DNA from 4 places in the Pseudoalteromonas sp. SIMBA_162 genome. Region 1 is predicted to be linked to each of the others. Evidence: predicted binding sites of a transcription regulator. Region 1 holds the regulator's gene; each other region holds the start of a gene.

Evidence for each region. Region 1 encodes FliA, which starts transcription of late flagellar genes. Its sites were predicted from a motif close to CTAAAGNTNNNNNNNNNNNNGCCGATA; they were not measured.
Region 2: R0J88_RS09345 (DUF3530 family protein) is a predicted target of FliA. The motif match lies at 1,529-1,555, and genes of this name have one in related genera.
Region 3: pomA (flagellar motor protein PomA) is a predicted target of FliA. The motif match lies at 1,528-1,554, and genes of this name have one in related genera.
Region 4: R0J88_RS18105 (DUF5610 domain-containing protein) is a predicted target of FliA. The motif match lies at 1,397-1,423, and genes of this name have one in related genera.

What each region holds. Positions count from the first base shown of each region.
Region 1 covers NZ_JAWJBQ010000018.1:72,318-75,494, reverse strand. The annotation lists gene flhF (flagellar biosynthesis protein FlhF) at 1-17, shown strand, start outside; gene R0J88_RS13965 (MinD/ParA family protein) at 10-870, shown strand; gene R0J88_RS13960 (RNA polymerase sigma factor FliA) at 897-1,607, shown strand; gene cheY (chemotaxis response regulator CheY) at 1,647-2,030, shown strand; gene R0J88_RS13950 (protein phosphatase CheZ) at 2,049-2,816, shown strand; gene R0J88_RS13945 (chemotaxis protein CheA) at 2,832-3,177, shown strand, end outside.
Region 2 covers NZ_JAWJBQ010000010.1:48,116-51,292, forward strand. The annotation lists gene djlA (co-chaperone DjlA) at 1-571, shown strand, start outside; gene R0J88_RS09345 (DUF3530 family protein) at 554-1,459, opposite strand; gene rluA (bifunctional tRNA pseudouridine(32) synthase/23S rRNA pseudouridine(746) synthase RluA) at 1,579-2,232, opposite strand; gene rapA (RNA polymerase-associated protein RapA) at 2,426-3,177, opposite strand, start outside.
Region 3 covers NZ_JAWJBQ010000021.1:59,982-63,158, forward strand. The annotation lists gene dxs (1-deoxy-D-xylulose-5-phosphate synthase) at 1-86, opposite strand, end outside; gene ispA ((2E,6E)-farnesyl diphosphate synthase) at 188-1,075, opposite strand; gene R0J88_RS15185 (exodeoxyribonuclease VII small subunit) at 1,078-1,320, opposite strand; gene pomA (flagellar motor protein PomA) at 1,615-2,382, shown strand; gene R0J88_RS15195 (flagellar motor protein MotB) at 2,385-3,177, shown strand, end outside.
Region 4 covers NZ_JAWJBQ010000037.1:1,475-4,651, forward strand. The annotation lists gene murI (glutamate racemase) at 1-162, opposite strand, end outside; gene R0J88_RS18105 (DUF5610 domain-containing protein) at 240-1,367, opposite strand; gene trmA (tRNA (uridine(54)-C5)-methyltransferase TrmA) at 1,530-2,627, shown strand; gene R0J88_RS18115 (DUF523 domain-containing protein) at 2,638-3,090, opposite strand; gene R0J88_RS18120 (thiol:disulfide interchange protein DsbA/DsbL) at 3,150-3,177, opposite strand, start outside.

The DNA.
Region 1 (3,177 bases):
TAGGGATGTATGATTAACACAGTATTAGATCAAGCAAGTGGCCTGCGCAAAATGAGTCAAAACAATAACAACGGCGTAAAAGTTATCGCTGTCACTGGCGGTAAAGGTGGAGTAGGAAAAACAAATGTTTCTCTGAATACTGCAATTGCATTAGGCCAGCAAGGTAACAGAGTGTTGGTTCTTGATGCCGATTTAGGCTTAGCAAACTGTGACGTTATGCTAGGACTACGTGTTGAACGTAACTTATCACATGTTTTATCTGGTGAATGTGAACTTGATGAAATTTTAGTTGAAGGCCCCGCAGGTATAAAGATTGTACCCGCAACGTCAGGCTCTCAGAGTATGGTTGAATTGTCGCCTTCAGAGCACGCGGGACTTATACGGGCTTTTAGTGAATTAAATACAGAATTTGATATTTTAATTGTCGACACAGCCGCAGGTATTTCAGACATGGTGCTGAGTTTTTCTCGCGCGGCACAAGACGTCATGGTTGTTGTATGCGACGAGCCCACATCGATTACAGATGCTTACGCGCTCATTAAAGTGTTGAGTCGCGAGCATGGTGTATACAAATTTAAAATTGTTGCAAATATGGTCCGTAGTATGCGTGAAGGGCAAGAGTTATTTGCTAAACTTTCCAAAGTGACCGATCGTTTTTTAGATGTATCAATGGACCTGGTCGCAACGGTTCCCTACGACGAAAATATGCGCAAAGCAACGCGTCGCCAAAAAGTTATTGTAGAGCTTTTTCCTAATTCGCCGGCGGCACTTGCGTTTCAAGCATTAGCAACAAAAGCAGTTAAATGGCCAATACCTAATCAACCATCAGGTCATCTGGAGTTTTTCATAGAGAAACTAGTAAACGGCTAATTATGACAACATTGGTGAATAAAGTTATGGGATATCAATCAGCACAAAATTTAAATGTGATTGTTGAAAAACATGCATCACTTGTCAAAAAAGTGGCATGTCATCTTATAGCGCGTTTACCAGCCAGCGTGCAGCTGGACGATTTAATCCAATCAGGAATGATAGGCCTGATTGAAGCATCTAAAAGTTTTGATGCAACCAAAGGGGCTAGCTTTGAAACTTTTGCGGGGATTCGTATTCGTGGGGCAATGCTTGACGAGATGCGACGTGGCGATTGGGCACCCCGTTCAGTGCATCGTAAAAGCCGTTTGGTGGCCGAAACAATTGCTTTTTTAGAAAAAAGCTTAAACCGTGAGCCGACAGATATAGAAGTTGCTGAAAAACTTGAAATTTCGTTAAATGAGTACCATCATATCTTAAACGATGTAAATGCAAGTAAAGTACTCGGTATTGAAGACCTTGGTGTTGATGAAGATGCCATCAGTCCAGTGGGCCAAGATTTAGCGCTAGACAAACCGTTTAATAATGTTAAAAATGAGCGGTTTAACGAGTCTTTATTAGGTGCAATAAAATCTTTACCAGAACGTGATGCAATGGTGCTGTCTTTGTACTATAACGATGAAATGAATTTAAAAGAAATAGGGCATATACTCGATGTAAGTGAATCGCGTGTAAGTCAAATACATGGTCAGGCGATGATTAAGCTTAAAGCTAAAATCAATGACTGGATAAATTAGTAGTAAGTAAACAAGGTTAAGACCTCACTGGGGGATGTTTTGGATAAAAACATGAAAATTCTGGTTGTTGACGATTTTTCAACAATGAGACGTATTATTAAAAATCTGTTGCGTGACTTAGGTTTCACTAATGTTCAAGAAGCAGACGATGGGTCAACCGCTTTGCCAATGCTACAAAATCAAGTATTTGATTTTGTTGTTACCGATTGGAATATGCCAGGAATGCAGGGTATAGACCTACTAAGAGCAATACGTGCGGATGATAAGCTTAAACACATTCCAGTATTGATGGTAACGGCTGAAGCTAAAAAAGAACAAATTATAGCGGCAGCACAGGCAGGTGTTAATGGTTATATCGTTAAGCCATTTACTGCTGGAACACTCAAAACTAAATTAGAAAAAGTATTTGAACGTTTAGGCTAATGATAGGGGGAGAGGCTTATGTCAGCACTTGCTGCGCCTCAAATAACTTTAGAACAAGCTCGTCAGCTCGTTGTTTTTCTAGAAAACGGTGAGCAAGACAAAGCCAATCAGTTAATTTTAGATACCGCTTCTAAGGAGCAATCTGAAATATTTGCTGAGGTTGGAAAGTTAACCCGTCAATTGCATGAAGCTTTAAAAAGCTTTGAGCTAGACACTCGCTTATCTGACTTAACTACCGATGCTATTCCAGATGCAAAAAAACGGCTCAATTATGTTATAGAAATGACAGAAAATGCCGCGAATAAAACAATGGATGCAGTTGAGGCTAGCCTACCAATTGCTCAACAGTTGGCAGATGAAATATCTCATATCAAACCGACATGGGATCGCCTAATGAATCGAGAGATTGAGTTAGGGGAGTTTAAATCGTTATGCCACAGCATTGATAAGTTTATGAACAATTCTCATCATAAAACCGATGAGCTGCAAAGTTTGATGACTAATGTACTTATGGCACAAGACTATCAAGATTTAACCGGACAAGTTATTCGCCGAGTTATTGAGCTTGTTAGAGAAGTTGAAGAAAGCTTAATTCATCTTTTGACAGCCTTCGCTGATCAAAGCGAAAGTAAAGCCGAAAAAATAGAACAACAAAAAACAAATGAACCATTAGACGAACAAACTTTAGCAGGTCCAGAAGGCCCTATTATTGATAAAGAATCACGTAATGATGTTGTATCTGATCAAGATGAAGTCGATGATCTTTTATCAAGTTTGGGCTTCTAAGAGGAGAGTAACTGCATGTTTGAAGTCGATGAAGATATTTTACAAGACTTTCTTGTAGAGGCAGGAGAAATCCTAGAGCTTTTATCTGAACAGTTAGTTGAGCTGGAAAACAATCCAGAGGACACCGAATTACTCAATGCCATATTTAGAGGGTTTCACACTGTAAAAGGTGGTGCTGGGTTTTTAGCTATGACCGAGCTCGTTGACGCATGTCATGGCGCAGAGAATGTGTTCGATCTGCTTAGGCAAGGCGTACGAACGGTTAATTCGGAATTGATGGACGTAATTTTACAAGCTCTCGATACGATTAACGAGATGTTTGCCACCATTCAAAATCGTGACAAACCAGAACCCGCTGATC
Region 2 (3,177 bases), on a different contig from region 1:
AGGCGAAGAGCGCCGTGAAGCACAGCATGCTTTTCAAGCGGGTAAGCAAAGTGACTTTTCATTAAAAGAAACCGTCTATGATTTTAAAGAACGTTTTGCTAAGCGTCATGACTTACTGCAATTATTTTTAGAAATACAAATTCAAATGGCGTTTTCTGATGGCGTTTTGGCTGAGCAAGAAAAGCAGTTACTAAGTGAAGTAAGTAAACAGCTAGGCATTTCTAAAACGCATTTTGCGTTTGTGCTTAAACGCTATCAAGCTGAGTTTAATTTTAGAAAACAGCAACAGCGTTATCAACAACAGCAAGGGCAAAGTAGCAGTTATAAAGAAGGCTCAGGGCATCATGTGCCACCTAATAACAACATGAATCGTACTCAAGCACTTGGACTTTTAGGGCTTAACGAGGGAGCAACAGAGCGAGAAGTAAAAGTAGCGTACCGTAAGTTAATGGCGCAACACCACCCAGATAAATTAGTATCGCAGGGTTTACCAAAGCACATGATGGAATTAGCCGTTAAAAAAAGCCAAGACATTCAAGCAGCCTATGAGTATTTAAAAAAGGCGGCGTAAAAAGCCGTCTATTTCTTTTGTTAGCCGAGCATGTTGTTGAGGTTGATCACGAAGCCCAAATAACTGGCGCTGGCGGTAGTCAAACTTGGCGTTTCGGTTAACCCAGCGCTGGCGATTTTTTAAGTTAATTAAAATGTCACGGTTGTCGCTGGCGTAATAAATATCTAAAAGTGCAGGCGTAACAAGAGACGTTGTTTGGCTTAAGCTTTTATTGCGCTTTGCATTGGGTAAATAGCTACTTACACTAATAAACGCATCAATACGCTCTTGTGGAAAGTCTGCATAGTACTCAGTTAAAACCCCTGCGCTGGTGCCTTGGGCAATAATAACAATATTACTAGGCTCTTCCATCGCGGTTTGGTAAAGGGCTTTGTAGCGCGCCAGTAAATTTAGTTTGTAGTTATCGAGTATTTCGTCGCTGATGGCTTCAATGGCATCCACATGATGAGGCGCTTCATTTTTACTTGAAGCATTAGGCTGCTCTGACTCACTGTTGGCTTGACTCTCTGTTTCAGTGGCGGCACGTGGTGCTGTTTCTGCAGCAGGCTCAGCTATTTTACTCGCTTGCCAATCAATATCAGGGGTGGTCATCGCATAGGTGGTGTAGCCTAAATTGTTAAGCTCTTTGCGCAAGTAATTCATTCCAGCATTGTTGGTAGGGGTTGATTGCCAATCGGGAATAAGTAATACAATCCCTCTAAAATCAGCGCTCATGTACTCACTACGTAAACTTAAAAATTCAGTTTCACCAGCTAGCATTGTTTTTACTTCGTCGGTAGGTAAAAGGCGTTTAATATCGCTATTTTCAATACTTGATAAAGAAGGCGGGGCAATATGTTCTGCAGCCGTTGTACACAGTGCTAAAAGGGCTACACAGCTAAATGCCATGTAACACAGAACCTTTTTAAATAATTGCAAAAACACCATAACACGCTCAACCAGTCGTCATTAGTTAGGTATCGGCATAGTTGTTTAAAAGTTTAATTTTTCCTAAGTAATTGAGCCCATTAAAACTCGGGTTCTGCTTCAAAGGTCATTACTTGTTCGGTTACCGGGTGTTTTAGTTGCAACATTTGTGCGTGGAGTTGTAAACGCGGTGCGGCTGCAAGCGCCTCTTTATAGGCATAGAGTCGGTCACCTAAGATAGGGTGGCCAAGGCTTAGCATATGTACGCGCAATTGATGTGAACGCCCCGTAATTGGAGTGAGCTCTACGCGTGTGGCGCTTTCTTCGCGTTCAAGTATTTTGAAATGAGTGAGTGATGGCTTGCCATTTTCATGATCTACCATTTGCTTTGGGCGATTAGGCCAGTCGCAAATAAGTGGCAAATCAACCGAGCCATTGTCTTGTTCAAGTTGCCCAAATATGCGAGCAATATACCGCTTAGCAGTTTCACGTTCTTGAAACTGCATGCTTAAATGCCTATGGGCAGCTTTATTCATAGCTAGGCAGAGTATGCCAGACGTTGCCATATCAAGACGATGAACAATTCTTGCGGTTGGAAATACGCGATTAACGCGGTTAATTAAGCTGTCGGCATGCTTAGGATCTTTACCTGGTACGGTCAATAATTCGCTGGGTTTATTAACAATGAGCAAGTCGTCGTCTTGAAAAAGTATGGTTAAATACGGGTTCATTGGGGGATTGTAATTAACTAACACGGCCGACCTTAATGATTTTGAAGGACGCTATTTTAGGGTAGCAAGGGCAAAGGCTCAAGGAAAACATTGATAGCCTGTACGAAGGCTTCTAATTTATATACTTTTTTGAATATAAAAAAGCGCGGTATAAATACCACGCTTTACTTAGCTGCTGTTGTTTGCAATTTTTACTAACAACTAAAAGCTCAAAACCTTAGTGAGAAACCACGATTAAGCGAATTGCATCTAGTTGTAACTGCGCCTTTTCAATGTGTGCAGTTAGCTCGGTGCGTTGCTTATCGTAAAAGGTAATTTCTTCTTGGCGAATATTAGGGTTAATTTGCTTAAGCGCGCTTAATCGCTCTTGTTCTTCGCTAAGAGACGTTTGCATTTTAGCTAGCGACTGTGCACGAATAACCTCGAGTTTTTCTTGTGCCATGTCTTTTGCTGTTGTGATCATAGGGTGAATTGCGCTTTGTAGTGCACCCGCAAGTTTACTTGCTGTTTGACGACCAACGGCTGAAAGCTGTTGGTTAAACCCGTCAAATGCGACGTTTTCGCCTAAGTTATTACTGGCTTTATCAAGCAATATACGAATAGGCGTTGGGGGTAAAAAGCGGCCCACTTGTAATGCTTTAGGCGCCATTGCTTCGGCTACAAAAATAAGCTCAACAAAAAAGGTGCCCGCAGGGAGTTTTTTGTTTTTGAGTAAAGCAACCGATGCGCTACCAAAGTCATCATCACAAATCATATCCATCGTGCCTTGCACCATTGGATGATCCCAACTGATAAAATGTACATCTTCTTGTGAAAGTGCAGTATCACGGTCAAATGTCACTGTCATGCCGTCATCTTTAAGCGATGGAAATGACGCGCTTAACATATGCTCTGTAGGCTTTAATATAATTGTATTTTCGCCTTTGTCCTCTTGGCTTACACCAAAGGTGTCGAACACGTTAATCATGT
Region 3 (3,177 bases), on a different contig from region 1:
GGAAGTTTATCTTGCGCTAAGTCTCGTAATTGAGCTGGTTTGTCAACCAAGTTAAGTAATGGATACTTGCTACTATCAAGTGTCATGGCTTTTTTATATCCTTCGATCACATTCGCTTTCAAATGGGAGTGAACAACGAATGTTAAGTAATAATGTCAGTGCTATTTGCAATACGCTTAAACTGTGACTAGTGGTCACGTTCAATAAGGTAATTTGCTAGCGACGCAAGAAGCGTAGTATCTGCATCAATAAGTGCTAACGCTTCGTGGGCTTGTGTTATTAAATTTTGCGCCTTTTCTTTAGCGCCTAGCATACCTAATAACGCCGGGTATGTCGCTTTATTCGCTTCTATATCCGAGCCTTGTGGTTTACCTAGTATAAAGGTGTCACCTTCCACGTCTAAAATATCGTCGTGTACTTGAAATGCCAGCCCTATAGCATACCCAAAAACGCTCAAGTTTTCTAAAGTTTGTTCATCTGCTTTTTCACTGCACAGTGCACCTAGTGTTATAGCACAGTTAATTAGTGCACCGGTTTTTAACTTATGGATGCGCTCAAGCTGTTGTACAGAAACAATTTTGTCAGTTGCGGCAATGTCTAAACCTTGTCCTGCAACCATCCCTTCAATACCTGATGCATGTGCAAGTGCAGCAATCATTTTTACTTGTGATTGCGCTGAGCAATTAAAGTTATGTGTGGCTATAAGTTCAAAGGCGAGAGTTTGTAATGCATCACCCGCTAAAATGGCTTGCGCTTCGCCATACACAATATGGCAAGTGGGGTAGCCGCGGCGTAAATCGTCATCATCCATAGCTGGTAGGTCGTCATGTACTAATGAATAACTATGAATGCATTCTATGGCTGCAGCCAAAACGTCTAAGTCACTTTTTTTAGCGCCTAGCATTTCACCAACAGCGTACACCAAAAAAGGGCGCAGCCTTTTTCCACCATTAAATAAGCTGTAATGAGTGGCTTCTTTTATTGTTTTATCGCTATCGAGCGGTTGTTCAAAGTAGCTATTGAGTGTAGTAGCTACATCTATTTGAGCACGTTCAATATAGTCTTTTATGCTCACAACTATTCCATATCATTATTAAAGTTTGTAAGTGCTGACTTTTCGCTATTGCCCATTAAAATAGAAACTTTTTGTTCTGCTTGCTGTAGTTTTTCAGATGACGCACCAGCGAGTGCAATACCACGCTCGAACTGCTTTAATGATTGTTCAAGCGATAAATCACCTTGTTCCATTTCACTAACAATTGTTGATAATTCTTCTAGTGCTTTTTCGAAACTTAAGTTTTCAGGTTTTTTAGTCGCCATCTTTATTTCAGCTTACATGATAAATTTAGGAGCCAATTTTAGGGGGAATGCTAAACTAGGTCAAAGGATGATATGAGTTTTTTACATTTAGCGCGATTAATCGCGTGTTAATCAGTGCTATTAGTCAGGAAAACTCGATAATTAGGCAGTGCGCCTAACTTGATATAAAATAATAAATATAACTTTTATGTTTATTTACAAAAATGACTTAAGCAATTCAGTATGTTGCCGATAAGCAGTTAATAATAAAAAGTTTATGATAAGGCATTTAAACATGAAATCTCTGGAGGAAATGTGGATTTAGCAACCATAATAGGGATCCTAGGCGCAATAGGCTTAATTGTCATGTCTATGTTTATGAGTAGTAGCGGTGAAATGGGCATGTTTGCCGATGCGCCTTCAAGTGTAATTGTATTTGGTGGCTCGCTGTTTATTGTTTTATCAAACTTCACTATGTCTCAGTTTTTAGGGATAGGTAAGGTTGTTGGTAAGGCATTCATGTTTAAAATTGAGTCGCCAGAAGAGTTAATAGAAAAAGCAGTAGAGCTTGCGGATTCTGCTCGTAAAGGTGGCTTTTTAGCACTCGAAGAAGCTGAAATCCCAAACCCATTTATGCGTAAAGGCGTTGACATGCTTGTTGACGGTCATGACGCAGATGTTGTGCGCGCTACACTTCAAAAAGATATTTCCCTAACCACCACCCGTCATGAACTAGGTGCTGGCTTATTTAAAGCACTTGCCGACATAGCTCCCGCAATGGGAATGATTGGTACATTGATAGGCCTCGTTGCCATGTTATCAAACATGGACGACCCCAAAGCTATCGGACCTGCAATGGCCGTGGCACTATTGACCACTCTGTATGGTGCATTTTTGGCGAATGTAGTAGCAATTCCGATTCAGGTAAAACTCGAGCTGCGTAAAGACGAAGAAGCGATGAATCAGCGTTTGATTCTTGATGCTATTTTAGGAATTCAAGATGGTCAAAACCCCAAAGTTATTGAAGGTATTTTGAAAAACTACTTGGCTGAGTCTAAACGTAAAGTTGATACCGAGGAGTAACCATGTCTGATGAAGAGTGCAAATGCCCACCCCCCGGTTTGCCTGCTTGGATGGGTACATTTGCTGATTTAATGTCGCTATTAATGTGCTTTTTTGTACTCTTATTGGCATTCTCAGAAATGGATGTACTTAAATTCAAGCAAATTGCAGGTTCTATGAAGTTTGCTTTTGGTGTGCAAAATAAAATCGAAGTTAAAGATATCCCAAAAGGGACATCGGTTATCGCTATGGAATTTACCCCAGGTAAGCCAGAGCCTACACCCATTGAAACTATTCAACAGCAAACCGTTGAAATGACCCAGCAAATGCTAGAGTTTCAGGCTGGTGATGAAAGTTCAGCGGGCGGCAGGCAAGAACAGCGAGGCGATAAACGTGGCGGTGAATCTAGAAGTACCTCACAAGAGCAGTCATCAGAACAAGCAATATCCGCTGCAGATCAAGAGCAAACAAATGAGCTGGTTAAAAAAATAGCGCAGCAGTTAGAAAGGCAAATAATAGATGGTGCAATAGAACTTGAATCATTAGGTCAGCAAATTATTATTCGTATTAGAGAAAATGGCTCGTTTCCTTCGGGCAGTGCTTTTTTACAACCTAAGTTTAAACCGATTATTCAAGACATTGGCGAACTTTTAAAAGACGTACCAGGTGAAATTACAGTATCAGGGCATACAGATGATTTTCAGGTATCAAATGAGTTATACGTAAATAACTGGGATTTGTCGTCTAAGCGTGCAGTGGCTGTTGCTAGCGAATTGCAAACAGTTCAAGGGTTTGATAAGACACGAATGATGGTTG
Region 4 (3,177 bases), on a different contig from region 1:
ACACAAACGATTAATAATTGTTTGTTGTGTTTGAGCTCCATAAGGTAAGAAAGCATTATCCATAAAATAGCTATATTGAGCATTCGGGATACGTTGCTTTATATGATCAAGTACTGTTGTGCCACCAATCCCTGAATCAAAAACCATTATATGCGCTGACAAACGACCGTTCCTATTATTAGATTAGAACGGCAGTTTGCCATGTGATTTTTGCAAAAGAAAGTAGTTTAATGTTGAGGTTAAACTTCCTCTGCTGTTTGCTTTGTAGCGCTATTTATCTTATTAAGGTTTTCAAACATAGCTTTTGTGTAATCAACCAGTTTATCGATCTCACTTTGATCTTCATTAAGCCACTGCATAATACCTGATAATTGATTTTGAATACCTAGCTCGGTTGCTTTAGAAAAAGCCTCTCGGAGGTCATCATTAAAAGGCGCTACTTTATCTGCAATTACTTTTTCTGGAGCCGGTTTATTTTCTTCGTAACCCTTTATTGCAGCAACTGTTTTGGTTTGGCGTAAATCCATTGAAAATGCGACAAGTTGTTCATTGCCTAAACTAAGCTCTTGCGCCTCTTCAAATGCCTGCTCTAAATCGCCGCTAAAAAAGGTCTTACTTACGTTTTGTAGGTTTTCCATTAATTCATTAATTGCTTCTTGCTCTTTATCATTAAGGTCGCCGTTAACTGACATTGAAAATGAAAGTTCTCTCGATTGTGATGATTCACTTACGAATGCCTCCCCTCCCTCACCACGCTGATAACTACTAGCAGACTGAGATTTAAACGCATCGGCAAAACTTATTGTTACTTCATCACCTTCTGCGGTTGTGAAACTGTACTGAGCATTATTACTTAAACTTGCGTATTGTGCTTGAGTTACCCCCACACTAGCGGGCATTGGGTTGAACAAGTTATCTTCAAACTTATCAAGGCCATCAAAAATACCTTCTTTTGATTTGTTGATTCCCTCTTGGGTTTCATCGTTCAGAACGCCGGATTCTTTTAACTCATCAACAGCGTCATCAATACCTATTTGAACCCCCTTACGGGCATCACTTAGCATACCTTTTAATTTATCGTCATCGGCACCATCAGCTTTTGCTTTATTAACGGCGCCGGTGACAAAGTCGAGTACATTTTTAACTATTGCTTCAAAATCAAAAAGGGGCTTATCTGCTTTTTTTTCTTGAACAGGCAAACCAAGCTGCTCTGCCATTTTATCACCTAAAACTTTAGCAGCTAATTCTTTACCTCGTTGCTGATAGCTGTCTTGCGGAGACGCGATGGTAGGTTGTTGTACATCAGCTTTGTTGTTGAATTTGTTTATGTTCTGGCTTGGTACAAAGCCATAATTGCCTATTTTCATGAATCGTCTCCTGAGCGTGCGTAGTTTATTATCGGCCAGGGCATAAAAAACTAAAGTAAACCGTGCAAAAAAACATCATTTATTCTAGCCAAAACTAGACAAATGCGAACCGCTCCCTACAATAGCGCCGATAAACAGATCTTAGATAAGGTAGTAACGCGAATGGCAGTTATTAAAATAGATACCACACAGTACCAAGCGCAGTTAAGTGAAAAAGAACAGCGTATAACTTCACAGTTTCAACGTTTTGGTGTGGAGCAGCTAGAAGTATTTAGCTCGGAGCCAATTAACTACCGCCAACGTGCCGAATTTAGAGTATGGCATGATGGAGACGATCTGTTTCATATAATGTTTGATCAGCAAACTAAAGAAAAAATACGCGTTGATATGTTTGACCCTGCGGCACCGCTTGTTGGTGAAATCATGCAGGTGATGATTGAAAACCTTAAACCATGCGAGGTTTTACGCCGAAAGCTATTTCAAATAGATTACCTGTCTACACTCAGTGGTGAAATTTTAGTGAGCTTGCTTTATCACAAGCCGCTTGATGATGAATGGCTACGTGAAATTAAGTCACTAAAGGCAAAACTGAGTGAAAAATATAAAATAGATTTTATTGGCCGAGCACGTAAGCAGAAAGAAGTGCTAGGTGATGACTTTGTAACAGAGCAATTAACTGTAAATGGCCAAGAACTAATTTACCAACAAGTAGAAAATAGCTTTACGCAACCTAATGCAAAAGTAAATATAAGTATGCTTGAGTGGGCACAAGATTTATGTAAACCACTTAAAAATGATTTACTAGAGCTTTACTGCGGTAATGGTAACTTTTCTATTGCGCTAGCGGGGTCTTTTAATAAAGTACTCGCAACTGAAATATCTAAATCGTCTGTTCACTCTGCTCAATACAACATTGCCAAAAACAATGTAGACAACCTAGATATTATTCGTATGTCGAGCGAAGAGTTTACTCAAGCAATGAATGGCGAACGTACTTTTTCTCGTTTAGACGGTATTGACCTTAAAAGCTATGACTGCCAAACCATATTAGTCGACCCGCCACGCGCTGGTATGGATGAGTTAACCTGTGATTTAGTGGCTAATTACGAAAACATAATTTATATATCGTGTAATCCTGACACACTGGAACGCGATTTAGATCATTTAACGCGTTCGCATAACGTTAAGCGCTTTGCGATATTTGATCAGTTCCCTTATACACATCACATAGAGTCGGGTGTTTTCTTACAGCGTAAATAACCAACCAAAATTAAAGTGCCAGTGCTTTTATAAGTGCTGGTATTTGCTCTTCACTAAATACTTGAACTCCATTCTTTATTAATAATGCTGCAGTTAAACCTAGACCTTCGATTTTTATTCCGCGATGCTTTCCATCATATATTGTATTTCGTCCGCAAGAAGGGCTCGATTCTTTAAGTAAAGCAAAACGAACTTTATTTTTTTTACAAAGTTCTAGCGCTATATTAGCCCCAGTTTGAAATTGCTCTGTTACATATTCGCCTGAATTAGTAATTACTTTCCCCTGTATTATTTCAGCAGGAGCTCTAGGAGTAGATAGCCCACCAGCCACTTCAGGACAAAAGGATATTATTTTCTTATTACTTTGCCATACCCGTAATTGTGGATGCTGTAATGTTTGTCCTTTCCCATCATAACGAACAGGCTGCCCTAGCAAGCAACTCGATACTAATATTTTTTTCATTGCTACATCCTTATAAAGCAAAAAAGCTCCTTAAGGAGCTTTTTTGGTTTTAGCTAAACTTACTTGTTAGCTAAGTAATTAATTAAT